4 regions of the Mesorhizobium sp. M0166 genome follow, and region 1 is predicted to be linked to each of the others. Evidence: predicted binding sites of a transcription regulator. Region 1 holds the regulator's gene; each other region holds the start of a gene.
The links. Region 1 encodes PhoB, which activates phosphate uptake and scavenging genes when phosphate is short. Its sites were predicted from a motif close to TGTCATNNANCTGTCAT; they were not measured.

Region 2: the regulator PhoB is predicted to act here: its motif matches at 2,186-2,202, upstream of NKJ46_RS09000 (ceramide glucosyltransferase).
Region 3: the regulator PhoB is predicted to act here: its motif matches at 3,753-3,769, upstream of NKJ46_RS30735 (inorganic phosphate transporter).
Region 4: the regulator PhoB is predicted to act here: its motif matches at 2,944-2,960, upstream of NKJ46_RS21210 (LTA synthase family protein).

The regions. Positions count from the first base shown of each region.
Region 1 covers NZ_JAMYTD010000016.1:71,539-78,970, reverse strand. Annotated here, with positions in the region: gene xylF (D-xylose ABC transporter substrate-binding protein) at 1-542, opposite strand, end outside; gene NKJ46_RS18650 (ROK family protein) at 829-2,073, shown strand; gene phoB (phosphate regulon transcriptional regulator PhoB) at 2,083-2,772, opposite strand; gene phoU (phosphate signaling complex protein PhoU) at 2,789-3,496, opposite strand; gene pstB (phosphate ABC transporter ATP-binding protein PstB) at 3,529-4,332, opposite strand; gene pstA (phosphate ABC transporter permease PstA) at 4,329-5,180, opposite strand; gene pstC (phosphate ABC transporter permease subunit PstC) at 5,184-6,173, opposite strand; gene pstS (phosphate ABC transporter substrate-binding protein PstS) at 6,233-7,294, opposite strand.
Region 2 covers NZ_JAMYTD010000005.1:141,818-149,249, reverse strand. Annotated here, with positions in the region: gene argF (ornithine carbamoyltransferase) at 1-434, shown strand, start outside; gene NKJ46_RS09010 (Hsp33 family molecular chaperone) at 597-1,607, shown strand; gene apaG (Co2+/Mg2+ efflux facilitator ApaG/CorD) at 1,686-2,078, opposite strand; gene NKJ46_RS09000 (ceramide glucosyltransferase) at 2,307-3,461, shown strand; gene NKJ46_RS08995 (O-succinylhomoserine sulfhydrylase) at 3,498-4,688, opposite strand; SAM riboswitch at 4,759-4,836, opposite strand; gene NKJ46_RS08990 (2'-deoxycytidine 5'-triphosphate deaminase) at 4,915-6,066, shown strand; gene araD1 (AraD1 family protein) at 6,121-7,113, opposite strand; gene mmsB (multiple monosaccharide ABC transporter permease) at 7,303-7,432, opposite strand, start outside.
Region 3 covers NZ_JAMYTD010000050.1:31,419-38,850, reverse strand. Annotated here, with positions in the region: gene NKJ46_RS30750 (nuclear transport factor 2 family protein) at 1-159, opposite strand, end outside; gene NKJ46_RS30745 (carbonic anhydrase) at 170-814, opposite strand; gene NKJ46_RS30740 (transporter) at 982-2,007, opposite strand; gene NKJ46_RS30735 (inorganic phosphate transporter) at 2,095-3,699, opposite strand; gene NKJ46_RS30730 (TetR/AcrR family transcriptional regulator) at 3,845-4,381, opposite strand; gene NKJ46_RS30725 (efflux RND transporter periplasmic adaptor subunit) at 4,532-5,809, shown strand; gene NKJ46_RS30720 (efflux RND transporter permease subunit) at 5,806-7,432, shown strand, end outside.
Region 4 covers NZ_JAMYTD010000020.1:34,303-41,734, reverse strand. Annotated here, with positions in the region: gene NKJ46_RS21215 (pilus assembly protein TadG-related protein) at 1-946, shown strand, start outside; gene NKJ46_RS21210 (LTA synthase family protein) at 978-2,903, opposite strand; gene fabD (ACP S-malonyltransferase) at 3,151-4,116, shown strand; gene fabG (3-oxoacyl-[acyl-carrier-protein] reductase) at 4,177-4,914, shown strand; gene NKJ46_RS21195 (acyl carrier protein) at 5,102-5,338, shown strand; gene fabF (beta-ketoacyl-ACP synthase II) at 5,373-6,635, shown strand; gene mltG (endolytic transglycosylase MltG) at 6,729-7,432, shown strand, end outside.

The DNA.
Region 1 (7,432 bases):
ATCTTGCCCCTGTCGATAGCGTCCTTCAGCACTTCCATCGAACCGGCAAACAGGAAATCGGCATTCGGATCGGCACCCGAGCCCTTGATGAAGACGTAGTTGCCTTCCGGCTTCACCTTGAACACTTCGCGGGCCTGCATGCGGCCGACTTCCTTGTTGTCAAAGGTCAGGTAAAAGACGTCCTTGTTCTCGATCAGCCGGTCGTAGCCGACAACCGGAATACCTTCGTCCAGCGCCTTCTGCACGGCCGGCCCGATGGCCGAGGCGTCCTGCGCAAGGATGATCAGTGCGTTGGCGCCCTGCGAGATCAGGCTCTCGACGTCGGTGAGCTGCTTGCCGGGGTTGGACTGCGCGTCGGCGGAAATATACTTGTCGCCGGCGGCCTCGATGGCCGCCTTCATTGCGGCCTCGTCGGTCTTCCAGCGCTCTTCCTGGAAGTTCGACCAGGAAACGCCGATGACCTTGTCTTTAGCCTGCGCCACCGACGCCAGCGCCAGCGTCATGGCGACACCCGCCAGAATGGCGGTCGTGAATTTCTTCATCATATCCTCCCTGCGCCGCGTACGGCGTGACCAATTGGCTCAAAGACCAGCTTAGAAGCTCTAATTTTTTCGAGCCTCGAAAAAATACTGGCCCGATCTCCGGCTGCTGTCAACATCGATTCTGATGGATTTTGATGACTTTGCGAGTTTTTTCGAGCGTCGGAATAAACGATGACAGCGCCACCCGCATCTGACACTATTTGCCTGCATCCGACACTGTTTGTCGGACATTACCGACGGCTTCCGGTTCATGAGCGGCCGCGGCAACCGGGAGGAAAGCAAAACGATGTCGGTCGGAATCCGCCATGACGATTTGCGCCGGCGCAACCGGGCGATGGTGATCTCGGCGGTGCGCCGGGCCGGCCAGCCATCGCGTACTGAGATCGCAGCAACCACCGGCCTCAGCCATTCGACCATATCGGCGATCTCCTCCGACCTGATACGGGAAGGCATCCTCGCCGAGAGCAAGGCAAGCGAGCCCGTTTCGTTGAAACGCGGTCGTCCGCAGGTCGGCCTCGCCCTCAACCCGGAAGCTGCGGCGGTGTTGACCGTGGTGTTGTCGCTGAATTTCCTGTCGGCCGCCATTATCGACTATGCGGGACAGGTGGTCGCCGAGGAACAGCGCCGGCTGGACACGCTGACCATGCCGCGCGACGAACTGATCCGCGAATGCATGGCCATCGTCCGGCGCCGACTTGAGGATCCAGACCTTGACGTCCGCAGTGTCGCCCGCATCGCCCTAGCTATCCAGGGCATTACCGACTCCCCTGCACGCGCCATGCTGTGGTCGCCGATCACGCCGCAGACCGACATTGCCTTTGCCGACATGCTGGAGGACGAATTCGGCATCCCGGCAACGGTGGAGAACGACTGCAATATGATGGCGGTGGCTCTGCGCTGGCGCAAGCCGGACCGCCATCGCGACGACTTCATCGCCATCCTGCTTTCGCATGGCATCGGCATGGGGCTAGTGTTGAAGGGCGAGCTGTTCACCGGCACGCATTCCTCGGGCGGCGAGTTTGGCCACATGATCCATCGTCCAGGCGGCGCGCTCTGCCGTTGCGGACGACGCGGCTGCATCGAGGCCTATGCCGGCAACTACGCCATCTGGCGCAACGCCAGGCAGATGAGCGAAGACAGCGAACCGGTCGCCGACGTCAGCGACGCCGACATGCGCGCCCTGGCGGCCCGGGCGCGCGAGAAAGATGGGCCGGAACGCGAGGCCTACTGCAAGGCCGGCGAAGCGCTGGGTTTCGGTCTCGGCTCGCTGTTCGCGCTGATCGATCCGGCACCGGTCGCGATGGTCGGCGCCAGTGCCGCCGCCTTCGATCTGATCGAGCCGGCCTTGCGCAAGGCAATCGCACAGACCGCCGGCGGCCAGCATTCCGGCTCGATCTCTTTCGACACTGAGCCGAACGAATTGCCGCTGATCCGCGAAGGCTGCGCGATGCGGGCGTTAAGCTTCGTCGACCAGGAGATTTTCGCGCCGGGCGCGCAAATGAGGCCCGGCGTCCGAAAGAACGTCGCCTGACCAGGCGGATCAATCTTCCCTGATCGCATAACCGGCACCGCGGATGGTGCGGATGACATCCGGCATGCGGCCGTTATTGACGGCTTTGCGCAGCCGGCCGACATGGACGTCCACTGTGCGTTCGTCGATGTAGATCGTCTCGCCCCAGACATTATCGAGCAACTGGCTGCGCGAGAAGACGCGGCCCGGATGCCGCATCATAAACTCCAGCAGCCGGAATTCGGTCGGTCCGAGCCTGATCTCGCTCTTCTTGCGATAGACCCTGTGCGATTCGCGATCGAGCACGATGTCGCCGACCTTCAGCACGCTGGACAGCACTTCCGGCTTGGCGCGGCGCAGCAGCGCCTTGACCCTGGCCATGAATTCCGGTGTAGAAAACGGTTTGACCAGATAGTCGTCGGCGCCGGTCGAAAGACCGCGCACCCGGTCGCTCTCCTCGCCGCGCGCGGTCAGCATGATGATCGGCAGCCGCTCGGTTTCGGGGCGCACCCGCAACCGGCGGCAGAGCTCGATGCCGGAAACCGCTGGTATCATCCAGTCGAGCACCAGAAGGTCGGGCACATTCTCCTGCAAACGGATCTCGGCTTCGTCGCCGCGTGTCACCACCTCGACCTGGTAGCCTTCGGATTCGAGATTGTAGCGGAGCAGCACACCCAACGGCTCCTCGTCCTCCACCACCATTACTCGTGGTGCGATCATCAGCTGGGCACCCCCATCATGTCACCGGCGCGGACATTGTCGTTTCGTCCTGCTTCGGACGATTGACCGGCAATTGCTCGCCGGTCAGCACATAATACGCATTTTCGGCGATGTTGGTGACATGGTCGCCGATCCGCTCCAGATTCTTGGCGCAGAACAGCAGGTGCGTGCAAGCGGTGATGTTGCGCGGATCTTCCATCATGTAGGTCAATAGCTCGCGGAACACGGACGTGTATTTGACGTCAATGCGCTCGTCGGCGGCACGCAGCTTGGCCAACGCGGCCGCATCGCCTGCAGCATACTCCTCGATGACGCCCTGCACCTGGATGAGCACCAGCTGCGCCATCGCGTCGATGGAATGCGACAAGTCGCGCGGCGTGACGCTGAGGCCGACCGCACTCACACGCTTGGCGATATTCTTGGCAAGGTCGCCGATGCGTTCGAGGTCGCCGGCCATGCGGATCGCTCCGACCACATGGCGAAGATCGTGGGCCATCGGCTGGCGTTTGGCGATCAGGGTGATGGCGCGGTCGTCCAGTTCGCGTTGACGCGCATCCATGATGGCGTCGTCGGAAACGACGCGTTGCGCCAACACGTTGTCGGAATTCAACAGGGCCTTGGTCGCCCCGCCGACCATCGAACCGGCGAGGTCGGCCATGTCGCGGATCAGCTTGCTGATCTGCTCGAGATCCTCGTCGAAAGAAGCGACTGTGTGTTCGCCCATGGTCCTGTCCTCATATGCATGATCGGAACGGCTCAGCCGAAGCGGCCGGTGATATAATCCTGCGTGCGCTTCTCGCGGGGCGACGTGAAGATCTTCTCGGTCCGGTCGAACTCGACCAGTTCACCGAGATACATGAAGGCGGTCTGGCGCGACACGCGCGCCGCCTGCTGCATGTTGTGGGTGACGATGACGATCGTGTAGTCGGCTTGCAATTCGTCGATCAGTTCCTCGATCTTGGCGGTCGACAATGGGTCGAGTGCGGACGCCGGTTCGTCGAGCAGAATGACTTCCGGCTTCACGGCCACGGTGCGGGCGATACAGAGCCGCTGCTGCTGGCCGCCGGACAGGCTCAAGCCGCTGGCGTTGAGTTTGTCCTTGACCTCGCTCCACAGCGCGGCGCGCTTCAACGCCTGTTCGACGCGGCCGTCCATCTCGGACTTGCCGAGGTTTTCGTAGAGCCTGACGCCGAAGGCGATGTTCTCGTAGATCGACATCGGGAACGGCGTCGGCTTCTGGAACACCATGCCGATCTTGGTCCTGAGGAGGTTGAGATCCTGCGACCGGTCGAGAATGTTTTTGCCGTCGAGCAGCACCTGGCCCTCGGCTGTCTGTTTCGGGTAGAGCTCATAGATGCGGTTGAACACACGCAGCAGCGTCGATTTCCCGCAGCCCGAAGGCCCAATGAAGGCCGTGACGCTGCGCTCGGGCAGCGACAGGCTGATGTCCTTTAGCGCCTTGCTCTGGCCGTAGTAGAAGTTGAGGTTCTTGACCTCGATCTTCGTCTTCTCGGCGACCGTTTCGGTCATCGTCATGTCCGGGGACAACATCTGTGTCATCTGTCCTCTCTGCGTCCGGTAAGGCTGCGGGCGAGGATGCTCAAGCCCAGAACCGTCAGGGTGATTATGAGTGCGCCGGTCCACGCCAGTTGCTGCCATTCCTCGTAAGGGCTGAGAGCGAACTGGAAGATGGTCACCGGCAGGCTGGCCATCGGCGCGTTGATATTGCTGCTCCAGAACTGGTTGTTGAGCGCGGTGAAGAGCAGCGGCGCCGTCTCGCCGGAAATGCGCGCTATCGCCAGCAATATGCCGGTGACGATGCCGGATAATGCGGCGCGGTAGGCGACCGAACGGATCACCACCCAGCGCGGCGCGCCGATCGCGGCACCGGCTTCACGTAATGCGTTCGGCACCAGGTTGAGCATGTCTTCGGTGGTGCGCACGACCACCGGAATGACCAGGATGGCAAGCGCAACGGCGCCGGCAATGGCCGAGAAATGCCCCATTGGCCGCACCATCAACTCATAGACGAACAAGCCGATGATGATCGACGGCGCCGACAACAGGATGTCGTTGATGAAGCGGACGACGGTGGTGATGCGCGAGAAACGTCCATATTCGGCCATGTAGGTTCCCGCCAGCACGCCGATCGGCGTGCCGACGACAACAGCGATGATCGTCATCAGCAGGCTTCCCGCAATGGCATTGAGCAGGCCGCCGGCCTCGCCCGGTGGTGGCGTCATCTCGGTGAAGACCGCAAGCGAAAGCCCGGCCGTGCCCTTATAGACCAGCGCGCCGAGGATGAGCGCCAGCCAGGCAAGCCCGATGCCGGCGGCGACGACGCAAAGCGCCATCATCACCGAATTCCTGGCTTTGCGGCGGCTGTGGAGCGATGAGGATGTCGACATCGGTCAGGCTCCCGTACGGGCGTCGATCCGCATCAGCATATAGCGGGCGGCGGCAAGGATCAGGAAGGTGATGACGAACAGGATCAGGCCGAGCGAAACCAGCGAGGAGGTGTAGAGATCGCCGTCGGCTTCGGTGAATTCATTGGCGATGGTGGCCGAGATGGTCGTGCCCGGCGCGAACAGAGAGGCGCTGATGCGGTGGGCGTTGCCGATGACGAAGGTCACCGCCATGGTCTCGCCGAGCGCCCGGCCGAGGCCAAGCATGACGCCGCCCATGATGCCGATGCGGGTATAGGGAATGACCACGCGCCGGGTCACTTCCCATGTCGTGCAGCCGATGCCGTAGGCCGATTCCTTCAGCACCGCCGGCACCGTATCGAAGACGTCCTTGGTGATCGAGGTGATGAAGGGCAGCACCATGATGGCGAGGATCAGCGCCGAGGTCAGAAGGCCGATGCCGTAAGGAGGGCCGGCGAAAAGGCTGGATAGTCCCGGCACGCCGTGGAAGATGTTGATTATGAAGGGCTGTATCGTCGTCTGCAGGAACGGCGCGAACACGAACAGGCCCCAGATGCCGTAGATGATCGAGGGAATGCCGGCCAATAGCTCGACCGCTATGCCGATCGGGCGCCTGAGCGGGCGCGGGCAGAGCTCGGTGAGAAAGATTGCAATGCCGATGCCGATCGGGACCGCGATCAGGATGGCGATGGCCGCCGTTACCAGGGTGCCGTAGATCGGCGCCAGTGCGCCAAATTTTTCCGTGACCGGATTCCAGCTCTCAGTCGTCAGGAAAGAAAAACCGAAGGAGGACAGCGCCTGCCATGAGCCGGCAAACAGCGAGATCGCGACACCGCCGAGGATGACCAGCACAAGAATTGCGGAAGCGCGGGTGAGACCGCGGAATATGGCATCTGTGAGCGCGAAGCGCCGCACCGTAGCTTCCCTGGCCCGGGCTGCTGCGGATGATGGCATGGCATCGGAAGCGATGGTCATTGGGTCCTCGCGATTAAAGGCAACAGGGAGGGCGCCGTCGACGCCCTCCCTGGAGGAGATTACATAGCCGAGTAGAGCGGCTTGCCGTCGCTGCCGACGACTTCCTTGGCCCACATCGCCTTGACGCTCTCGACCACCTTGTCGGGCATCGGAACGTAGTCCAGCTCGCCCGCCATCTCGTCGCCCTTGTCATACGCCCAGGCGAAGAATTTGAGCGCCTCGCCGGTGGTCGCGGCGTCGTCCGGCTTCTTGTACAGGAGGATCCACGTCGCCGCCGTCATCGGCCAGGACTCGGCGCCCGGCTCGTTGGCGAGGATCACCCCATAGCCCGGCTGCGAGCTCCAGTCGGCATTGGCCGCTGCCGCCGAAAACGCCGCCGCGGCAGGCTCGACCTTCTTGCCGTCCTTGTTGATCATGTCGGTGTGGGTGAGCTTGTTCTGCTTGGCATAGGCGTATTCGACATAGCCGATCGCGCCGCCAGTCTGGGAGACGTTGTTGGCAACGCCCTCATTGCCCTTGGCGCCGATGCCAACGGGCCATTCCACGGCCTTGTCGACGCCGACCTTTTCTTTCCAGTCCGCGCTGACGTCGCCGAGGTAATAGGTGAAGTTGAACGTCGTGCCCGAACCATCGGAACGGTGAACGACCGCGATCGCCTGCGAAGGCAGCTTGACGTCTGGATTGAGCTTCTTGATCGCTGCGTCATCCCAGCTCGTGATCTTGCCGAGGAAGATGTCGGCCAGCGTCGGGCCGTCGAGAACCAACTCGCCAGGCTTGATGCCTTCGAGATTGACGACGGGAACGATGCCACCCATCACCATCGGGAACTGAGCCAGTCCGGACGCTTCAAGCTCTTCGCCTTTCAGCGGCGCATCCGAAGCGCCGAAGGTAACGGTCTTGGCCTTGATCTGCTTGATGCCGCCGCCGGAACCGATCGACTGGTAGTTAAGGCCAACGCCGGTGTCTTTCTTGTAGGTGTCGGCCCACTTCGCATAGATCGGGTAGGGGAAGGTGGCGCCGGCGCCGGAGATGTCCGCGGCGAGCGCGGCGGACAGGGTGAGGGTGGTCGTCGCCGCAGCCATTGCAATCGCAACGGCCGCCGAGCGGATGAAATGTCTCATGTGGCCTGCTCCTGTTCGGAATATGGTCTCTCGGCGCCATACCTCCGGCGCCCGCTGAGGCCAATAGCCCCCGATTATTACAGTCGCATGACAGTTTCATGTCGCTCCGGTAACGTCGTCCAGCCGGGGTTAAGAAGG
Region 2 (7,432 bases), on a different contig from region 1:
GCAACAACGTGCTGCATTCGCTGCTGGAGGCATCTGCGCGCTTCCGCTTCAAGCTGAACATCGCCGTGCCCGAGGGCAGCGAACCGGCCCAGAAGCATGTCGACTGGTCGAAAGCCAATGGCGGCAAGCTGAAATTCACCCGTTCGCCCGAGGAGGCCGTTCACGAGGCCGATTGCATCGTCACCGACTGCTGGGTGTCGATGGGCCAGGAGCACCGTGCCCGCGGCCACAATGTCTTCCTACCCTACCAGGTCAATGCGGCACTGATGGCGAAAGCCAAGCCTGACGCGCTGTTCATGCACTGTCTGCCGGCGCATCGCGGTGAGGAGGTTACCGACGAGGTCATCGACGGACCGCATTCTGTGGTGTTCGATGAGGCGGAGAACCGGCTCCATGCCCAGAAGGCGGTCTTGGCCTGGTGCCTGGGCGCTTGATAAGGGCCGCCTTGATCCGGGCTGGCCTGATCTGCGCCGCGTTGATCCGGGCCGCCTTGATCCGGGAGTGGGTGGTGCCTATCTCAGGCGCATCACGCAAATCGAGCGCGTCTCGTCGCATGCGCCCCGGAGGGCGGCATCGCCGCGCCCCGGAGCTTTGTCATGTTGGAAACTCATCAATTGGCTGAACATAAACCCAAGCTCGGCGAATTCGGCTACGCCGGCGACGACCATGTCGTGCCGTTCGAGGTCGGCCCGCTCGACGTGCGCGGCCGCACCGTCCAGCTCGGGCCGATGCTCGACGCTATTCTCAGCCGCCACGACTATCCCGAGCCGGTCGCCCGCCTCCTGGCCGAAGCCTGTGTGCTGACGGTATTGCTCGGAACTTCGCTGAAGTTCGAGGGCAAGTTCATTCTGCAGACCCGCACCGACGGGCCGGTCGACATGCTGGTCGCGGATTTCTCCACGCCGCACGCGCTGCGCGCTTATGCCCGCTTCGATGCCGACCGGCTGCAGGCTTTGACTTCTGCCGGCGAGACGTCACCGCAGACGCTGCTCGGCAGCGGCGTCCTGGCGCTGACCATCGACCAGGGCGCCCACACGCAACGCTACCAGGGCATCGTCCAGCTCGACGGCGTCACGCTGGAAGATGCCGCACGCACCTATTTCCGCCAGTCGGAGCAGATTCCGACCGACCTCCGGCTTTCGGTTGCCAAGCTTCTGACGCCCGGCGTCGGCGGTGCCCGCGAGCAATGGCGGGCCGGTGGCTTGCTGGCACAATTCCTGCCGCAGTCGGCGGAGCGCATGCGCGTCCCCGACTTTCCCGGTGGCGACGGCGATCCGCGTGAGGAAATCCACGACCCGGCCGACAATTCCTGGCAGGAGCTGCTGGCGCTGCTTGGTACTATTGAACCGACCGAGCTGATCGATCCGACGATCGGCGCCGAACGGCTGCTTTACCGGCTTTTCCACGAGCATGGCGTCCGCGTCTTCGGCGGGGTGCCGGTCGCCGACCAGTGCTCATGCTCGAGGGAGAAGATCCAGGGCATCCTCGAAGGCTTTTCCGCCGAGGAGATCAGGGACAGCACCGAGGATGGCAGCATTCACGTGGCCTGCGAATTCTGTTCGAAACAATATGACTTCGATCCGGCGGAATTTGAAGCGGCTCAATAACGAGCATCAGTGCGGCTGCCTTCGCAGAACTTGGATTTCCTCGCCCCCGCAAGGCGGGGAGAGGAATCCAAGTGAACGTCAATTGACGGTGCGCCGCGTGCCCGGCAAATCGAGCGAGAAGGCGGGGATGGCGACGTCGAAGGTCTCACCCCGTTTGTTGCGCATTGTGTAGTGCCCGACCATGATGCCGGACGGGGTCGAGAGCGGGCATCCAGACGTATACTGATAGCTGTCGCCGGGGTTGAGTCCAGGTTGCTCGCCGACGACCCCGGGGCCGCGCACTTCCTCGACCTTGCCGGTGCCGTCGGTAATGTGCCAGTAGCGCGACAGAAGCTGCACGAAGTCGTCCGACTGATTGTCGATGGTCACCTGGTAGCCCCAGACATAGCGGTTTTGTGGCGGGTCGGAGTGATCCTCCAGATAGAACGGCCTGACCTGCACTTCGATGTTGCGGGTGACGGCGCTGTACATAAACTGCTCCAAAGCAATGTAGATGGAACTTTCGATGCTCAGCGCAGTTTGGTCAACGATGCGCGGCATCTTCTTGCCCGATCTCAAGCGCAGGTGCCGAAAAACAATGTCATTTGAGTGACACATGACAATGATGGTGTGCAGGCTTGTGCCGGGCGACTCAGCGTTTTGTCGATTTGTTGAAAACGGCCGTCATGCGGCCAGCATTTCTGGAGTGACCAGATCTCGATGGAACCGACATTCGCAGCCGCTCTCCTTTCCATAGCCCTCCTTCTTTCAAATCTCGCCAGCATCCTGTTAGCCTTGCTGAAGCTAAAGCGACCAGCCAGGATTGCACCGCCCGCGGCCAACGCGCCGCCGGTATCGATCGTCATCCCGGCGCGCGGCGTCGAGCCGTTTGCCGAAGAGACGCTGGAGCGCGCCTTCTCCCTCGACTGGCCGCGCTACGAACTCATCTTCTGCGTCGCCCATGCCGACGACCCGGTGGTCGAGCCGATCACCGCCGCAATGGCGCGCTTTCCAGCTATTCGCGCCCGCCTTTTAGTCGGTGACGACCGCATCAGCGGCAATCCGAAACTCAATAATTGTGTGAAGGGTTGGGAGGCGGCGCATTATCGCTGGGTCATCCTTGCCGATTCCAACGTGCTTATGCCGAGCGATTACGTCCAGCACCTGATGGCGGCGTGGCGGCACGACACCGGCCTCGTCTGCTCGACGCCGATCGGCTCGCGGCCGGACGGCTTCTGGGGGGAGGTAGAATGCGCCTTTCTCAACACGCTGCAGGCGCGCTGGCAGTACGCTGGAGCGGCGCTCGGCCTCGGCTTCGCCCAGGGCAAGAGCATGTTGTGGAACAAGCCCATGCTCGACGCCAATGGTGGCATCCGCGCGCTTGCTGCCGAGATCGCCGAGGACGCCGCCGCGACCAAGCTGGTCAACCGGCTCGGACTGCGGGTCAATCTTGTCGCCTCGCCCTTCGAACAGCCGCTCGGCCGGCGCACGCTTGGCGAGATCTGGTCGCGGCAGGCGCGCTGGGCGCGGCTGCGCCGCGTCACCTTTGCACTGTTCTTTGCCCCCGAAATCCTGATCGGCGCGGCACCGCCGCTGGTGCTTGCGCTGGTTGCCGCGGCTGACGCCGGCGTCAGCCTGCCGGCCACCGCCACCGCCGTGCTGGTCGCGGCCTACCTGCCGGAATGCGCCTTGGCCTCGGCCAAGGGATGGCACCTGTCGCTGCGCACGATCCCGGCGATGATGGCGCGAGACCTGATGCTTCCCGCCATTTGGGCGCGCGGATGGCTGAGCGGCGCCGTCGATTGGCGAGGCAATGTGATGACTATCCAGAGCAAGGCCGTCGCGGAGCTGGAACAGACCCCGTCCGGCGCCTGATCGGCGCGTCCCCGCTCGCCTCTGTTCGTCCAGCCCTTATCCGGCAACTCTCAGCGCCTGCTGGATGTCTTCGAGCAGATCGTCGGCGTCCTCAAGGCCGACTGACAGCCTGAGCGTGCCCGGTCCGATGCCGAGCTCGGCGCGGGCCTCATCGGTCAAGTTCTTGTGCGTCGTCGTCGCCGGATGGGTGATCAGGCTCTTGGCGTCGCCGAGATTGTTGGAAATGAGCACGATTTCGAGTGCGTTCTGGAAGGCAAAGGCCGCCTGCTTGCCGCCCTTCACATCCAGGCAGATCAGCGTCGAGCCGCCCGACATCTGCTTCTTGACCACGGCCGCTTGCGGGTGGTCGGCGCGACCGGGATAGATGACGCGGGCGATTTGCGGGCGCTCGGCGAGGAAATCCGCGATGCGGCCGGCACTTTCCGTCTGCTGGCGTACGCGCAGCGGCAGCGTCTCCAGGCCTTTCAGCAGCGTCCAGGCATTGAAGGGCGAGAGGCTGGGGCCGGTGTGGCGGAAATAGTCATGCAGGTTCTCGTCGATCCACTTCTTGTCCGACAGAACGATGCCGCCAAGGCAGCGCCCTTGGCCATCAATATGCTTGGTCGCGGAGTAGACGACGATGTGGGCGCCGAGCTGCAGGGGTTTCTGCTGCAAGGGCGTGGCGAAGACATTGTCGACGATCAGCCTGGCGCCGATCGAATTGGCAAGTGCCGCGACGGCGGCGATGTCGACCACCTCCAGCGTCGGATTGGTCGGGCTTTCCAGGAAGAACAGTTTGGTGTTCGGCTTGACCGCCTTTTGCCAATTGGCGATGTCTGTGCCGTCGACCAGCGTTGCCTCGATGCCGTATTTCGGCGCCAGCGTCTCGATCACCCAGCGGCAGGAGCCGAACAGTGCGCGCGCCGCCACGATATGGTCGCCAGCCTTGGCGCTGCACAGCAATGCTGCCGTCACCGCCGCCATGCCGGATGCAGTGGCGCGCGCGTCCTCGGCTCCTTCCAGTGCGCACATGCGTTTTTCAAACATGTCGACGGTCGGATTGGCATAACGCGAATAGATGAAGCCTGGCTCCTCGCCCTTGAAGCGGGCTTCCGCCGCTTGCGCCGTCTCGTAGACATACCCTTGGGTGAGATACATCGCCTCGGAGGTCTCGCCGAAGCTGGAACGCAGCGTCCCGGCATGCACGAGTGCGGTCTGAGGCTTCCAGTCGCGCTTCTTGGTCATCATTCTATCCAAACACCAAAATTGGTCCAAACAACAAAAAACCGGTCGCGAAAGTCGCAACCGGTCCATATGGCCTTGCGGCCCGACGGTCCTTTAGCGACTTGTTTAACGTGGCTGCAAGCCGACCGGCCAAATCACCACGGGATAACGAGCTTTAGACCCGCGCCACGCTTGCGTCAATTGCCGGCATGATTAAGAGGGTTGTACCAAGCAGGTGCCAAAGGCGTCCATGGTCGGACCTGCGACAGAACAAGACCTCGCCCGGCGTTCGAACGGAGCCAGACCCTTGCGGCAGACAGGCATTCTTCCCGATCAGGATATTTCCGCGCTGTTCCAGACGGGCGCGCTAAAATCGCCGCGCACGCTCGATGCCGATCAGATCCAGCCGGCCAGCCTTGACCTCAGGCTCGGCGACAAGGCTTGGCGGGTGCGTGCTTCCTTCTTGCCCGGCCCGGACCACAGGGTTGTCGACAAGCTCGACCGGCTGAAGCTGCACGAGATCAACCTCGCCGAAGGTGCCGTGCTGGAAACCGGCTGCGTCTACATCGTGCCGCTGCTCGAAAGCCTGGCGCTGCCCGCGCATATTTCCGCCTCCGCCAACCCGAAAAGCTCGACCGGACGGCTCGATATCTTCACTCGGGTGATGACCGACCGTGGCCACGAGTTCGACAAGATCGCCGCCGGCTATGAAGGTCCGCTCTATCTGGAGGTCAGCCCGCGCACCTTCCCGATTGTCGTTCGCACCGGCTCGCGGCTGTCGCAGATCAGGTTCCGCACCGGCAATGCGCTCTTGTCGGAAAGCGACCTGCACGAACTGCACCGCGCCGAGATGCTGGTCGCCACTGAACCGCCCAACATCTCAGGCGGCGGCATCGCGCTGTCGATCGACCTCGACGGCGACAAGGATGGGCTGGTCGGCTATCGCGGCAAGCACCACACCGGCCTGGTCGACGTCGACAAGCGCGCCGCGCAGGATGTAGTCGATTTCTGGGAGCCGCTCTACAAGAGCGGCGCCGGCGAACTGGTGCTCGATCCGGACGAATTCTATATTCTGGTGTCGCGCGAGGCGGTGCATGTGCCGCCGCTCTACGCCGCCGAAATGACGCCCTTCGATCCGCTGGTCGGCGAGTTCCGCGTCCATTATGCGGGTTTCTTCGACCCGGGTTTCGGTCATTCGGCGTCAGGCGGCACCGGCAGCCGGGCGGTGCTCGAGGTACGCAGCCACGAAGTGCCGTTCATCCTCGACCACGGCCAGATCGTCGGACGGCTGATCTACGAGCACATGCTGAAACGGCCGCAAGCGCTCTACGGCACAGACCTCGGCTCGAACTATCAGGCGCAGGGCCTGAAACTGTCCAAGCATTTCCGCGCCGCGCGCTGAGGTTGGAACTGCCATCTCCCCCACGAGGGGGGAGATCACGCTGTCATCGACGCCTCAAAGCGCCTTCACCGCGACCTTCACCGGCTGCTCGATTTCAAGCGGGTTGCGCAGAGGCAGGCCGAAATCAGGGGCCTCGATTTCGAACACGTCGCCGGCCTCGGTCCTGACGCCGTCGGCGAAGGACAGCGTCGCCGTGCCGAACATGTGCACATGCACGTCGCCCGGCTGGCGGAAGGCCGAGTATTTGAAGTGGTGATGCTCGAGATTGCCAATGGTGTGCGACATGTTCGCCTCGCCCGACAGGAACGGCTTTTCCCAAAGCAGCTTGCCGTCGCGCAGGATACGTGAAGCGCCGCGGATATCGGACGGCAGATCGCCGATCAGGATCTCCGGGCCGAACGAAGCGTTGCGCAGCTTGGAATGGGCAAGGAAGAGATAGTTCACGCGCTCGGTGACGTGGTCGGAAAACTCGTTCGACAGCGTGAAGCCGACGCGGAACGGGGCGCCGTCGTCGCCGATCACATAGATACCGGCGATTTCCGGCTCCTCCCCGGCGTCCTGGGCGAAGGCGGGCGACATAAGCGCGGCCCCGGGCGCCACTGCCATGGTGCCGTTGCCCTTGTAGAACCATTCCGGCTGCACGCCGATCTGGCCTTTCGCCGGCTTACCGCCCTCAAGCCCCATGCGGAACATCTTCATGGAATCGGTCAGCTGTTCCTCGCCGTCCGTGCTGAGCTTCTTGTGCATCGAATCGCGGGTCGCGGCGGAGCCGAGATGCGTCAGCCCGGTGCCGGTGAGATGGAGATGGGCCGGATCGGGATGGTTGATCGGCGACAGCAGCCGGCCCTTCTTGTAGGCTGCGTCGAGATCGACGGTTTCGCCGAAGCCCTTGCGCTCGATCAGGGCGACAAGCCCGCTGCCGGTGCGCGCGGCCTCCATCGCCAGCGAATAGACGCTGCGGGCGCCGTTAATGACGCGGGTCTTGCCGCTGTTGCGGGCAACGACGCGGATCGTCTCGGCGTCGTCGAGGATCTGTGAGATCAGCATGGTAACCCTCTCTGAATTGCGGGCTGGCCTGCCTTTGGCGGCAAACCCTACCCTGCGTGGCCCGGACCCTGTCCGCGCCTCGGTTGAAATTCTTCGTCCGGATTGCGCTCGCGGATCAGGTCCCTCGGGGGACTTTTTTGCGCCGCCCGGCAGCGCCGCGATGTGACCCGTATGCCTCCTGGTTGCCTCTCAAGCCTTGTTCTTGTTGTAGACGTCGAAGACGACGGCGCCGAGCAGCACCAGGCCTTTTACCACCTGCTGCCAGTCGACATTGACGCCCATGATCGACATGCCGTTGTTCATGACGCCCATGATGAAA
Region 3 (7,432 bases), on a different contig from region 1:
GATGCGGACGTTGTCGGCGAGCAGGTCCGACAATTCGCTGCGGTCGGCGACGAGCAGTGCCGAATACCAGCGGTCGATGATCGCGCTGTCGTCGGCACGGGCGAAATCCGCCGAGCAGAGCAGTGCCGCAGCCGCGAACGCGTCCCGAAGTCGCACCATGCCCAGCCTCCTACTCCGTGTCGGGCCGCTCGAAATCGCCGGTGTCCTTGTTCATCACCCAAAGCTCCCCGGTCGAAATATCGAACCAGGCGCCGTGAAGTGACAGCCGCCCCTTGCCTTCGAGGATCGAAACACAAGGGAAGGTGCGCAGATTGGCAATGGAATAGCGGATCGAGATGCGCTCCAGTGCCGTCTGGCGCTCGGTCGCGGTCATGAAGGTGCTCGACGATACGGTCTCGGCCGCCGGCGCGATCAGGCTCATCCATTTGCCGATGAAATCACCCGGCGACAACGGCGCGGCCGTGGTGTCGAGTGCCGCGCGGATGCCGCCGCAGCGGCCGTGACCCATCACCACGATGTTCTTGACCTTGAGGCTCTGCACGGCAAATTCGAGCGCCGCCGATGTCGAGTGGAACTGATCGTCGGGCGCATAGGGCGGCACCAGATTGCCGACATTGCGCAGCACGAACAACTCGCCTGGCCCGGCATCGAAGATCGCTTCAGGCGCGGCGCGGGAATCGCAGCAGGCGACGATCATCGTTTCCGGTGCCTGGCCCTCCCGCGCCAGCGCGCGATAACGCCCGCTTTCGGTGAGATACCGACCGCTCATGAAGTTGCGGTAGCCGGTGAGAAGATGCTCGGGAAGGTGAGGCATGGGCAGCGATGGGAGCCTTTCCGGGTTAAAGGCACGGTTCAATCCCGAAAGGCTCTAGCGCATCGGCCCGAAAATCGGAACCGATTTTCGGAGGGCGGGATGGCGTGGTTTCGACGTGCCAGCCCGTACTTTGCATACGGGTGAACGAACGGCGCCATTAATCGGCCTCAGAACCGCAGATTGGCGCCGGCGCGCAGCAGAAGCCAGTAGAACAGGCCGGTCGCGCCAACCGCCAGCAGCATCGCCAGGAAGAAGCCGCTAGGACTCTCGGCAAATGGCAGTCCGCCCGTGTTCATGCCGAAAATGCCGACGATCAGCGTTCCCGGCAAAAGCAGCGCGCTCATCACCGCCAGCGCCTTGAGGCTGCGGTTCGATTCGTCGGCAAGCTCAGCCGCAAGCTCCTCCTGCAGCAGCCTTGCCCGGTCGTTGATCATGACGACCTCGCGGTCGAGCCGTTCAAGGCGCGCAGCAAGCCGGCGCAAAACTTCATGTGCGCCGGCGGAAAGGTTCCAGACGGAACGGTCTTCATCCTGGAAAAGGGCCGCCAGGGCCGAGATCGGCCGATGCAGGGATACGGCAAGGCGGCGCACATCCTTCAGCTGCCGTCTTTCGTCGGCAAGCCGCTCGGTCACGAGATGATCCTCGACCGCATCCAGCCGCTTCGTCGCCGCGGCGAGCCGCAGGCTGGTGGTCTTGCAAAAAGCCATGACCAGCGTTTCGAACAGTTCGAATGCCGTGGCCGGCCGCAGCCCCGCGGCAAGGGCAGTGTGCACTTCCTCCACCGCCGCCAGCGGATGCCGGCGGCCGGTGACCAGCAGCCGCTCCGAGACCGCAAAATGCAATCTGCCGATGGTCGTCGACTGATGAGCGATCTCGCCATGCAGGTCGGCCGAAATGCCGTGGACGACGCCATTCTCATGCGCCAGCACCAGGCTGTCCTCATGTCCTTCGAGGATTGCATGAGCCGACGCCGGCAGCGCGCAGGCGTGGCTGACCCAGGAATGGGCGCGCCGGTCGACAAGGTCGACATGCAGCCAGACCCAGCCGTCCGCTGAGGCTAGCGCGGCCTCTATGTCTCGGGGCGCCAGCGGTTCGGGAGCTTTGCCGGGAGCGGCATGATAGGCCCAGACCAGCCCAGGAGTATGGTGCTGATCGTCCGCGGCAAGCAATGTCAGATGCGATGCGTCATTCATGGCCGCCGCCGAAACAATGCACGTTCAGGTGATCCGGGCGGCGCCGGGGCCGGCGCCGCGACATTCTGGTCAAAACCCTGCCCCCGCTCAGAACACCTGGCGGAAGATGACGAACAACACGAAGGCAAGACAGATGGAGGCCGGAAGGGTCAGTATCCAGGCCATCAGCATGTTGCGCACCGTCGACCATTGCAGGCCCGAACCATTCGCCGCCATGGTGCCGGCAACGCCCGAGGACAGCACATGGGTGGTCGAGACCGGCAGGCCGAGATAGTCGGCCGATGCGATCGTCGCCATCGCGACAAGCTCGGCGGACGCACCCTGACCATAGGTCAGATGGCTTTTGCCGATCTTCTCGCCGACAGTGACGACTATGCGCTTCCAGCCGACCATGGTGCCGAGGCCGAGCGCAAGCGCGATGGCGACCTTGACCCAGAGCGGGATGAACTTCGTCGCGTTGTCGACCGCCTTATGATAGGTCGTCACCGCCTTCAGGTCGTCTGCCTCCATCGGCAGCAGCTTCTTCTTGTCTATCAGCTTCAGCGCTTCACCAATAAGATAGATGTTGTTGCGGGCGTTGCTGACCAGCGTTGTCGGCAGCTTTTCCACGGACGGATAGGGCGACAACATGGCGCTGGTGTCGTGGATGAAGCTCTGCAGGGCAGGCGTGGTCTCGTCCTTCCATGTCTTGGTGCGAACGGCGTCACCGACCACGGTCGCCGCGTCGGTCACGGCGACGCTGGGCTTGACGTATTTGCCGAGTACCGTTTCGACCTGCGTCGCCGCGGACTTGTAAGCTTCGAGATAGTTCACGTCCGGTGTGCGGTTGAGCGCGAAGGCGGTCGGCACCACGCCGATCAGGATGAGCATGATGAGGCCCATGCCCTTTTGCCCGTCATTGGAGCCGTGGGCAAAGCTGACGCCGGTGCAGGTAAAGATAAGCAGCGCGCGGATCCACAGTGGCGGCGGCGCGCTCGACTTGGGCGCCTCGTAGAGCTCGCGGTTCCTGACCAGCAGCTTCATCAGCAGAAGCAGCAGCGCGGCCAGGCCGAATCCGACCAGCGGCGAGATCAGAAGCGACAGGCCGACATTGGATGCCTGTGACCAGTCGACGCCGCTGGTGACGGAGCCGGCCGGGGCCATGAACTGGTTGGCGAGACCGACGCCGATGATCGAACCGATCAGCGTGTGCGAGCTCGAGGCAGGCAGGCCGAGATACCAGGTTCCGAGGTTCCACATGATCGCTGCGACCAGCAGCGCGAAGACCATGGCTAGCCCCGCGCTCGACCCGACCTGAAGGATCAACTCGACCGGCAGCAGCGAAATGATGCCGAAGGCGACCGCCCCGCTGGCGGTAAGCACGCCGAGGAAGTTGAAGAAGCCGGACCACATCACCGCAAGCTCGGCCGGCATGGAATGCGTGTAGATCACGGTTGCCACCGCATTGGCGGTGTCGTGGAAACCGTTGACGAATTCGAAGCCGAGCGCGATCAGCAGCGCCAGCCCAAGCAGGATCCACGGCACCGCGACGGTGCTGGTCAGGTCCTGGCTGAGCGCGTAGCCGACATAGGCAAGGCTGCCCAGAATGATGGTGGCAAAGGCCGGCAGAAACCATTTGCCGGTGCCGTTTGGCCGGTCAAGCGGATGCTCCGGCCTTGGAATTCCTGCCTCGCTTGAAACAATATCGACCATATCCCACTCCTCCTGCGTTGCAGCAAAGAATGGGAGGACGCTATGTCGGTACAATGAAGCCTGTGTGACGGCAGGCACTTTGGGTTGACGCAAACGGGCGATCGAAGCGACCGAGGCAACTGAACCCGGCCGGCGCATTCCTGGACTATTCCGCTATCTCCAGCAGCGTCGATATCAGCAGCCGGCGCTCTTCGGCGGAGAGAATGTCCGAGCCGAACAGGTTCATGCTGCGAAGCCCTTCGATGGCGAGATAGCAGACCAGCAGCGCCCTGAGGTTAGGAGTCTCCCCCTTCAGCTGCTGGAACAGCTGCCGCCTGAACGATTTTATCGGCGTCAGGAAATCGGGATCCTCGGCAATCGCCGAAAAAATCCAGGACGCCGACGGTTTCGACTCCTCCGCATGCTCGGCCGAAAGCCTGATATAGGCCGCAAGCGGGCTCTCTCCGCTGACGCCGTTGGTGCGGGCGGCCTCAAGCGCCTGCTGGAACGCACTGAGGTAATCCTCCACCAGCGCCTGCATCAATTTCGCCTTGGTCGGGAAATTGTAGAGAAGACCACCCTTCGACACGCCGGCACGGCTGGCGACCGCATCCAGCGACAGGCTGCCAGGACCCGTCTCGCGCGCCACGGCGGCGGCGGCGGCGAGAATTTTCTCGCGCGAATTTGCTCTGCGGGCCTTCATCAAGCGTTCCCCATTCATTAGCTTAGGCGGAATTGACAAGACCGTCCAGACGGTACAGTAAGATCGCCGTCATTTGAAATTGGGACCAGTCACAGGTATGTGTTCCGGTCGTCCGACCGTTATGCTGGGCCATGGCCGAGGGAACTGTTCGTGATCAAGCGCTTCATCATCGCCTTCATTCTGCTCGTGCTGGTGTGCGGCGGCATCGTCGGCTTCAACCTGTTTCGCGACAATGCGATCAAACAGTTCTTCGCCACCATGAAGCCGCCGGCCACGACCGTGTCGACGGTCATCGTCAAACCGATGTCCTGGACGCCCGGCATCGAGGCGATCGGCACTGTCAGTGCCGTGCGCGGTGTCGACCTCACGGTCGAAACCGCCGGCATCGTCAAGGACATCCTGTTCCATGCCAATCAGAAAGTCGCCGCCAACGCCGTGCTGCTGCAGCTCGACGATGAAGTCGAGCGAGCCGATCTCGTGGCGTCGAAGGCGCAAGCCACATCCGACCAGACGACGCTGATGCGCGCTCTCGAGCTGCAGAAGCGTGGGGTCGGTACCGACGCTACGCTCGACACGGCACAGGCAGCGGCATCGGTCTCCGCTGCGCAGGTAAACAAGCTGCAAGCGGTGCTCGACCAAAAGCAGTTGACGGCGCCCTTCAAGGGCACCGTCGGTATTCCGAAAATCGACCTTGGGCAGTATCTCACACCCGGCACCGCCGTCGTGACCTTGCAGGACATGGATACGATGCGTGTCGATTTCACCGTGCCGGAGCAGCAGCTTCCGCAGCTGAAGATCGGACAGACGGTACGGCTCGGCGTCGGCGGCGACGACATGCCGTTCGCCGGCAGCATCCGCGGTATCGATCCGAAGATCGACCCGACCAGCCGGCTGGTGACGGTGAGGGCGGAGGTCGGCAATCCGGAAGGCAAGCTGACACCCGGTCAGTTCGTCCAGGTGCGCGTCGAACTGCCCGAGGAGAACAACGTGCTGGCGCTGCCGCAGACGGCGCTGACTTCCAGCCTGTACGGTGACTTCGTCTTCGTGGTGCGCCCGGCCAAATCCGGCGAAGCCAACGGGGCGGCTCCCGAGGCGAAGCCGGAGGAAAAGTCGGCTGCAGATGCTGCCAAGCCCGCAGCCGAAGCACCCGCGGCAAAACCCGAAGAAAAGCCGGCCGCTACCCCAGCCAAACCGGCAGCGGAAGCCAAACCGGCAGCGGAAGAACAGAAGCCACAGCTCGTGCTCGCCCAGGTGTTCGTCAAGCCAGGCCGCCACAACGCCGGCCTGGTCGAGATCCTGGAGGGTATCGAGCCCGGCGACGAAGTCGTTACCGCCGGCCAGAACCGGCTCTCCAACGGCATGTCCGTTGCCGTCGACAACACGATCGATCCGAGCAAGCCAGGGAACCAGCAGGCAGCCCAGCAATGAGCTTTTCCGACCTCTTCATCCGCCGCCCGGTCCTTTCGACCGTGCTTGCCTGCATGATCCTGCTTCTGGGTTTTCAGGGCATCTTCAACCTTTCGATCCGCCAGTATCCAGAGGTTGAAGAAACGGCCATCACGATCACCACGGCCTATCCCGGCGCCAGCGCCGACCTGATCCAGGGGTTCATTTCCGCGCCGATCGCGCGTGCCGTCGCTTCGACCGAAAACATCGATTATGTCACGTCGTCGAGCCGGCCGTCCTCCAGCACCGTGACGGTGCAGATGAAGCTCGGCTCCGACCCCGACGTCGCGCTGAACGAAGTCTTGTCGAAGGTTCAGAGCGTTCGCGGCGATCTGCCGGACGAAACCAAAGACCCGGTGATCGTCAAGGGCACCGGCCAGCAGTTCGCGATGATGTACATCTCGATGCAGAACCCGAACATGACGCCGGAACAGCTCACCGAATATATCGAGCGTGTCGTGCGGCCGCGTATCTCGACGGTCGAAGGTGTTGCCGACGTGCAGATTTTCGGCGCCGCCGAATATTCGATGCGTGTCTGGATCGACCCGATCAAACTGGCGGCGCGCGGCGTGACGGCGGCGGAAGTGCTGACGGCCATCAACGAATCGAATTTCCTCTCCGCGCCCGGCGATACCGAAAACAAATATGTGGCTTCCTCGATCACGGTTCGCTCGACCCTGCAGACGCCGGAGGCTTTCGCTGCCCTTCCGCTCCGCTCGAAAGACGGCAATGTGGTGAGACTGCGCGACGTGGCCCGCGTCGAGCTCGCCGCGGTGAGCACCGACACCAGGGTCACCTTCAACGGCAAGCCCGGCATCTTTCTCGCCATCTTTCCGACGCCGGCCGCCAATCCGCTGACCACCGCGGCGGCGATCCACAAGATCGTGCCGACCATCCAGGAGACGCTGCCGCTCGGCATGACGATCGAGATCGTCTATGATTCGACCGAGCAGATCAGCGCGTCGATCGAGGAGGTGTTCAAGACCATCGGCGAGGCGGTCGCCATCGTCATCGTCGTCATCCTGCTCTTCCTCGGCTCGTTCCGCTCGGTGCTGATGCCGATCGTGACCATTCCGCTGTCGCTGATCGGCGTCTGTTTCCTGCTGTTTTCTTTGGGTTATTCGATCAACCTCTTATCCTTGCTGGCCATGGTGCTGGCGATCGGACTGGTTGTTGACGATGCCATCGTGGTGGTGGAAAACATCCACCGCCACATGGAGGAAGACGGTTTGTCGCCGATGCAGGCGGCCTTCAATGGCATGCGGGAGATCTCGTCCGCCGTCGTCGCCATGACGATAACGCTGGCCGCGGTGTTCGCGCCGCTGGCCTTCACCGGCGGTCTGACAGGCGCACTGTTTCGCGAATTCGCGGTGACGCTTGCCGGCTCGGTGGTGCTTTCGGGTGTCGTCGCCCTCACCATCACGCCGATGATGTCGGCACGTATCCTGAGGTCCGGCTCGCACAGCCGTTTCCAGCGCATCGTCGACAATACGTTCGGGCGCGTCGAACACGTCTATGAGCGGCTGGTCACCGGTTCGTTGAACTATCGCCCGGTGACGCTGATGATCGTCCTCGCGCTGGTCGCCACGACCGGTTTCATGTTCA
Region 4 (7,432 bases), on a different contig from region 1:
CTGGATCGACATGGCCGGCAAATCGCCGAACAATGGCGCCAATTTCCCCTTGGTCGGCGGCAAGCGCGTCAACCATATGGACCTGTTCAAGCAATTGGGCGTCGAATGGAGAGGCTGCGTCGAAGCGCGGCCCGGAACCAACAATGTTTCCGACATTTCGCCCGACCAAAACAAACCGGACACCCTGTTTGTACCCTATTTCGCGCCGGACGATCCAGGTAACGCTAAAAATCCAAACAGCTCCTACGGCAATTCAGCGACCGGCTACAACAATTCCTATCTCGACGATACCGTTATCTCCCTGCTTCCCGGCCTCACCGGCGACATGGCGAAGTACAGTTTTTCGACGATGAAACTGATCAACGACAAGAGAGGCCCGCTGACTATCGGCCCAAACCGGGCCTGCCCGACGCCGATAGTGCCGCTGACCGACGATTTCGACAAGTTGCGTAAGGCCGTCGGTGAGATGATCGAATGGAACGGTTCGGGGACCAATGTTTCGGAAGGCTTGTCATGGGGGATGCGGGTGCTCTCGCCGGAACCGCCTTACAGCGACGGCGCGCCTTTCAGGGCGTCAGGCACGACCAAAACGGTGCTGCTGCTCACAGACGGCGAGAATGTTGTCTATGGCGCGAAGGATACGCCACAGAAGTCGGACTATGGCTCTTACGGATTCCTGGCCTCGGGTCGGTTTGGCTCCAGCGACCAGACCGCGGCTGCGCGCAATGTCGACGATTGGACAACCAATGTATGCAACACGTTGAAGAAGCAGGACGTGCAGATCTTCACAGTGCTGCTGCAGGCCGACACCGCAGCCAACCGCAAGCTCTACGAGGCCTGCGCATCGTCGCCGTCGGACTATTACCCGACCAACGACGTCAGTCAGCTCGAAAGCGTCTTCTTGAAGATCGGAAGCTCGATTTCGCAACTGCACTTGACGAACTGAACGACGTCGGCCGCTCTCCCGCCGCCACTGCTCAACTCGTGTGTGCAGCCACTTTGCCTGTGGTTTCAGGGAAAAAATCGGGCGCCGCATGGCGCTTGCCGAACATCATGTCGTATTGCAGCAGACGGAAGTCGCGGATCGCCGGATCGATCTCTTTCTGACGCGACCAATCGGGGGTGGCGTCGCCCCCCGGTGCCAAAAGCAAATTGCGATCGATAACGCGGTAGCGATCCCGCAACTGGCCGAGGAAGCCGGTGTAATAGGGATGACTGATGCCGGCCGTCTTGAGGATATGGTAGGGCAGAAAGGCCGGGCTGACGGCGCCTAGATCCTCGGCCGGGCCGCCGCGGTTCGACCAGACGATCAACGGCGTCTGGTGGTGCAGCAGCATCTGGTCGGCCGCCTCCTTGCGCGGCGCGACATTGTCCTTCAGGAAGCCGGTCTCGACGTAGACCGGCCCAAGTGGCGGCAGATGGTCGCCGAAGAAGGCAATGACGGTCGGCCGCTCGCGTTTCTTCGCCCATTCGATCAGCCGCTCGAGGCCGCGGTCCGCGTCGGAAGAGCCTTCGGCATAGCTCAACAGCGATTCACGCGCCCATTGGCTGATCGGCGCCTGCACCTTGTGGGTCGGATTGTTATAGCGATACGGCTCATATGGTCCGTGGTTCTGCAGGCTGACGGCGAAAAAGAAGACCGGCTCGGCGCTAGTATCAGCCTCGTGGATGATCTCGTCCGTCATAGCTGCGTCCGACGCGAGCGGTCCGCGTTTTTGCATGGGCGGCAACGTCTCCTCGGACTTGAAGTCGTTGAAGCCGAAATCGGCATAGACGGCTCCCCGGTTCCAGAACCAGTTGGTTCCGGGATGGATGGCACGCGCGCGGTAGCCCTGACTTTTCAGGAAGGTCGCCAGCGAGGGGGTCGGTGTCCGCACATATTGCTGGTAGGGAATGCTGCCCGCCGGCAGGAAGGCGTTGGAAAAGCCGGTCAGGGCCTCGAACTCGATGTTGGCCGTCATGCCGCCGAATTCGGGCGAGAACATGTAGCCCGTGCGCAGTGCCCGCACATTGGGGATAGGGTCGGGTGTGATGGTGACGCCGGGCAGCTTGGTCGGATCCCAGAAGGATTCGCTCATGACGACGATGATGTCGGGCTTCTCGGCGGGTACCGAGGCCGTTACCTGCGGTTTGCCTATCGCTTCGATCGCCTTGTCGGAATAGCCGGGCGGCGCCGAGACGTGGGCCATCGGGACGTTCAGCGCGAAGGCGAGCGCAAAACCGTTTGAGGCATAGTTTTCCTTCTGGTCCCACATGATCGGGATGATCTGCAGCCGGTCGCGCGTCCACGAGAAAGTGGCATAGTCCATGATGGAGACGAAGAAGGCGATCAGCGGCACCGTCAGCGTCAGCCGGGCAAGGCGGCCCTTGTGGCTGAGTGCCGGAACGCGGCGGCGCCATAGCCGCCAGCCATAGACGAGCAGCGACAGCCCGCCGACAATGCCGATCGCCAGGGCAATGGCGGTTCCCGGGCGATCGCGTACCAGGAGCGGCATCAGTGCCACGATCTGCCGGGAATAGAGGAAATCGGTCGGATAGAGCGGATCGCCGAGATAGAGCGACTTCTGGTGGCCGACGAACGCCAGCGACAATGTCAGCGGCGCGACGATCATCAGGCTCTGATGGCTGCGGCCGAGCACGGCGTCGAGGCCGATGAGGATCAGCGCAAAAATGATGATCGTGGTCCAGCCGGGTTTGAAAGGCTGCAGAAAGAAATCAATGGTGCCGGCAAAGTTGCCGCGCACGATCAGTTCGATGGCAAACACCAGGATGGCCGCAGCCAGCAAGCTGATAAGGCCATAGCGGATGACAGGCCATCTGCGCGCCGGCAGATAGCCGGTCGACGGATCGCCTTCAAGAAATTGTGGCGCCGCCTCGGCTGCGCTCTGCTTGGTCTTTGCCACTTCAATAGTTCCCCGGCCCGCAACAAAAGCGTCACTCGATTGTCATCGAACTGTCACGCAAAGCCTAGCGTCTGCGGCGGAAATAAGAAGAGCCAGCAAACAAATCGTGAGCGGTTTTCATCATGAGTGATCGCCAAAAAGCCTGCCGAAACAGGCACTCGGCCGACATTGTGCGGTCAAGGTTGGACTTGACTTGGCCGCACGCCTTGCGCCACAGGCAACGAGAACCAGCAGCTGGGAGCCGACGATGGCCATCGCATTCACCTTTCCGGGGCAGGGCAGCCAGGCTGTCGGCATGGGCAAGGACCTCGCCGATACTTTTGTGGAATCGCGGCGGATCTTCGAGGAAGTCGACGACGCGCTCGGCGAAAAACTATCGCAGCTGATCTGGGAAGGCCCGGATGAGACGCTGACGCTGACCGCCAATGCCCAGCCGGCGCTGATGGCGGTGTCACTTGCCGCAGTCCGGGCGCTGGAGGCGCGCGGCTTCTCCCTGGACGGCAAGGTCACCTATGTCGCCGGCCACTCGCTCGGTGAATATTCGGCACTTGCGGCCGCCGGTTTCGTTTCGGTCGCCGACGCCGCCCGGCTGTTGCGTATCCGCGGCAATGCCATGCAGGCGGCTGTACCGGCCGGCGAGGGCGCCATGGCGGCGATCATCGGGCTGGAACAGGCCGACGTCGAGGCCGCTTGCGCAGAGGCCGCTCAAGGCGCGGCTAAAGATCCCGCACAAGCCTTGGTTTGCCAGATCGCCAATGACAATGGCGGCGGCCAGCTGGTGATCTCCGGCGCCAGGCCGGCGGTCGAACTGGCGGCGAAGCTATGCACGGAGAAGGGCGCCAAGCGGGCGCTGATGCTGCAGGTCTCGGCGCCCTTCCATTCGGCATTGATGAAGCCTGCGGCCGAGATCATGCGGGAGGCGCTGGCGGCCGTGACTAAGAGTGCGCCCGCCGTGCCGCTGGTCTCTAATGTTACGGTGACCCCGACGAGCGATCCCGACGAGATTGCCCGCCGCCTCGTCGAACAGGTGGTCGGGCGCGTGCGCTGGCGCGAAACGGTGGAGTGGTTCGGCAGCAACGGCGTCGGCACACTTTACGAAGTGGGCGCCGGCAAGGTGTTGTCGGGGCTGGCTCGCCGCATCAACCGCGATATTGCCACCGCTGCCATCGGATCCGCGGCGGATGTCGAGGCGGCGCTGGCGGCGCTTGCATAATCAACTGGCGATTTGACCCCGCTCCATGCGAAGGGTGTTCGCTCAGATCAGGAGGCAAGAATGTTCGAATTGACCGGCCGCAAGGCGCTCGTCACCGGCGCATCGGGAGGCATCGGCGAGGCGATCGCCCGCGTGCTGCATGCCCAGGGCGCCATCGTCGGCCTGCACGGCACACGTATCGAGAAACTGGAGGCGCTGGCCGCCGAACTGGGCGACCGGGTCAAGCTTTTCCCGGCCGATCTTTCCAATCGTGACGACGTCAAGGCACTCGGCCAGAAGGCGGAGGCCGATCTCGAAGGCGTCGACATCCTCGTCAACAATGCCGGCATCACCAAGGACGGGTTGTTCGTACGCATGGCTGATGCCGACTGGGATAGCGTGCTCGAGGTCAACTTGACCGCCGTGTTCCGGCTGACTCGCGAGCTTACCCATCCGATGATGCGGCGCCGCCACGGCCGCATCATCAACATCACCTCAGTGGTCGGCGTCACCGGCAATCCCGGCCAGACCAATTATTGCGCCTCCAAAGCCGGTATGATCGGCTTTTCAAAATCGCTGGCGCAGGAGATCGCCACCCGCAATGTCACCGTCAACTGCGTCGCCCCGGGCTTCATCGAATCGGCGATGACTGCCAAGCTCAACGACAAGCAGAAGGAGGCGATCATGGCGGCGATCCCGACCCGGCGCATGGGCACGGGCGCCGAAGTCGCCTCTGCCGTCGCCTACCTAGCTTCCAACGAGGCAGCCTACGTCACTGGCCAGACCATTCATGTCAATGGCGGCATGGCCATGATCTAACACTTGGGAAAACGCTTCATTCCATCTTGGATGCACGGGATTTTTCGTGTAATGCCGCCCGCAACCCGGCGGTTCGGGCAAAAACCGGTCCTGTTCCGCTGCGTTTCCGGCAGGACCATCTTTCAGCTTGATTAGCGGCATTCCGCCCGCTAACGAAGACAGACAACCCAAAGACGAGGATGCCCAAATGAGTGACACCGCAGAGCGCGTCAAGAAGATCGTCATCGAGCACCTTGGCGTCGATGCCGACAAGGTGACGGAGCAGGCGAGCTTCATCGATGATCTGGGCGCGGACAGCCTCGACACGGTCGAACTTGTCATGGCGTTCGAAGAAGAGTTCGGTGTCGAAATCCCGGACGATGCGGCCGAGACCATCCTGACTGTTGGCGATGCGGTGAAATACATCGACAAGGCCTCCGCCTGACGCTATTTGCAGTCATCACCGGGGAGGACCTGCGATGAGGCGTGTCGTCGTCACGGGCCTTGGGCTGCTTTCGCCGTTCGGCATGGGCTTCGAGCACAGCTGGAAGGAGCTTCTGACCGGCCGCAGCGCAGCCAAGCGCATCACCGAATTCGAGGTGGAAGACCTTGCCTGCAAGGTCGCCCACGTCATTCCGCGCGGTGACGGCTCCAATGCCACTTTCAATCCTGAAGCCGTTCTCGAGCCGAAGGAACTGCGCAAGATCGGCGACTTCATCCTGTACGGGATCGCGGCCGCCGACGAGGCACTCAAGGATTCCGGCTGGCAGCCGAAGACGCATGAGGAACAGTGCGCCACTGGCGTGCTGATCGGTTCGGGCATCGGCGGCATCGAAGGCATCGCCGAGAATGCGATGATCCTCAAGGAACGCGGTCCGCGCCGCATCAGCCCGTTCTTCATTCCCGGCCAGATCATCAACCTCGTCTCCGGTCAGGTCTCGATCCGGCATGGGCTGAAAGGCCCCAACCATGCCGTCGTCACCGCTTGCTCGACCGGTGCGCATGCCATCGGCGATGCCGCCCGGCTGATCATCTGGGGCGATGCCGACGTTATGGTCGCGGGCGGCGCCGAAGCGCCGGTGACGAGGCTCTCGATCGCCGGGTTCGCCGCTTGCCGCGCGCTCTCCACCGAGCGCAACGACGCGCCGCAAACGGCCTCACGCCCCTATGATCGCGATCGCGACGGCTTCGTCATGGGAGAGGGCGCCGGTGTTGTCGTGCTCGAGGAACTCGAACACGCCAAGGCCCGCGGCGCCAAGATCTATGCCGAGGTCACCGGCTACGGTCTGACCGGTGACGCCTATCACATCACCGCGCCTGCCGAGGATGGCGACGGCGCTTTCCGTTGCATGACCGCGGCGCTGAACCGGGCGAAGCTGACGCCGGCCGATGTCGACTACATCAACGCGCACGGCACCTCGACCATGGCCGACACGATCGAACTCGGCGCCGTCGAGCGGCTGGTCGGCAACGCCGCCTCGAAGATATCGATGTCGTCGACCAAATCGTCGATTGGCCACCTGCTGGGCGCGGCGGGCGCTGCCGAGGCGATCTTTTCGATCCTCGCCATTCGCGACAACATCGCGCCGCCGACCATCAATCTTGACAATCCGGAGCGCGAAACGGCGATCGACCTGGTGCCGCACAAGCCGCGAGCGCGGCAGATCGACGTGGCGCTGTCCAACTCCTTCGGCTTCGGGGGCACCAACGCCTCGCTCGTCTTCCAGCGCTACAATGGCTGACCGCTCTGCCGGTTTGCGTCTGCCGTCAATTTTGCCATATTCGCCCCTACTCTGCCCGAGGGGATTCGTCGCAAGATCAAATGGTAGGGCGCTATGAACACAAATCCGGCCGATAACGGGGAGTTCGGGCAACGGGCAGCAACGCCCGGCCCGATCGTGCCGAAGACGGCCAGCGAGGCGTTGCGGCCCGAGGCCGGCACGCCGCCGCCGAAGCGCTCGCGTGCCTCGCGCAGCCAGTTCGTCGTGTTCATGAACTTCGTCATCTCTTCGGTGATGCTGATGGTTCTGGCGGCAGGCGTCGCGCTGTATTTCGGCAAGCAGGAGTTCAACGAGCCCGGCCCGTCGGCCAATGGCGACACTTTCCTGGTCAAGCCGAATAGCGGCGTCCAGGAGATCGCCGACCAGCTTGAGCGGCGAGGGCTGATCAGCGACGCCCGTATTTTCCGCCTTGGCGTACGCGCCTTCGGCAATGATTCCGCCCTGAAGGCCGGCGAATACGAGATCAAGCCGCAGGCGTCGATGCACGATATCATGGAACTGCTGAAGAGCGGCAAGTCGGTGATGTATTCGCTGACTATCCCCGAGGGGCTGACGGTCGCGCAGGCGCTGCAACGAATCGCCGAGCAGGACGCGCTGACCGGCGATATGCCGTCGACCACTCCACCTGAGGGCAGCCTCGCCACCGACACGTTGCGCTTCACCCGCGGCGCAACACGCCAGCAGATGGTCGACAAGCTTCTGGCCGACCAGAAGAAGCTGGTCGACGAAGTCTGGCAGCGCCGAGCACCGGATCTGCC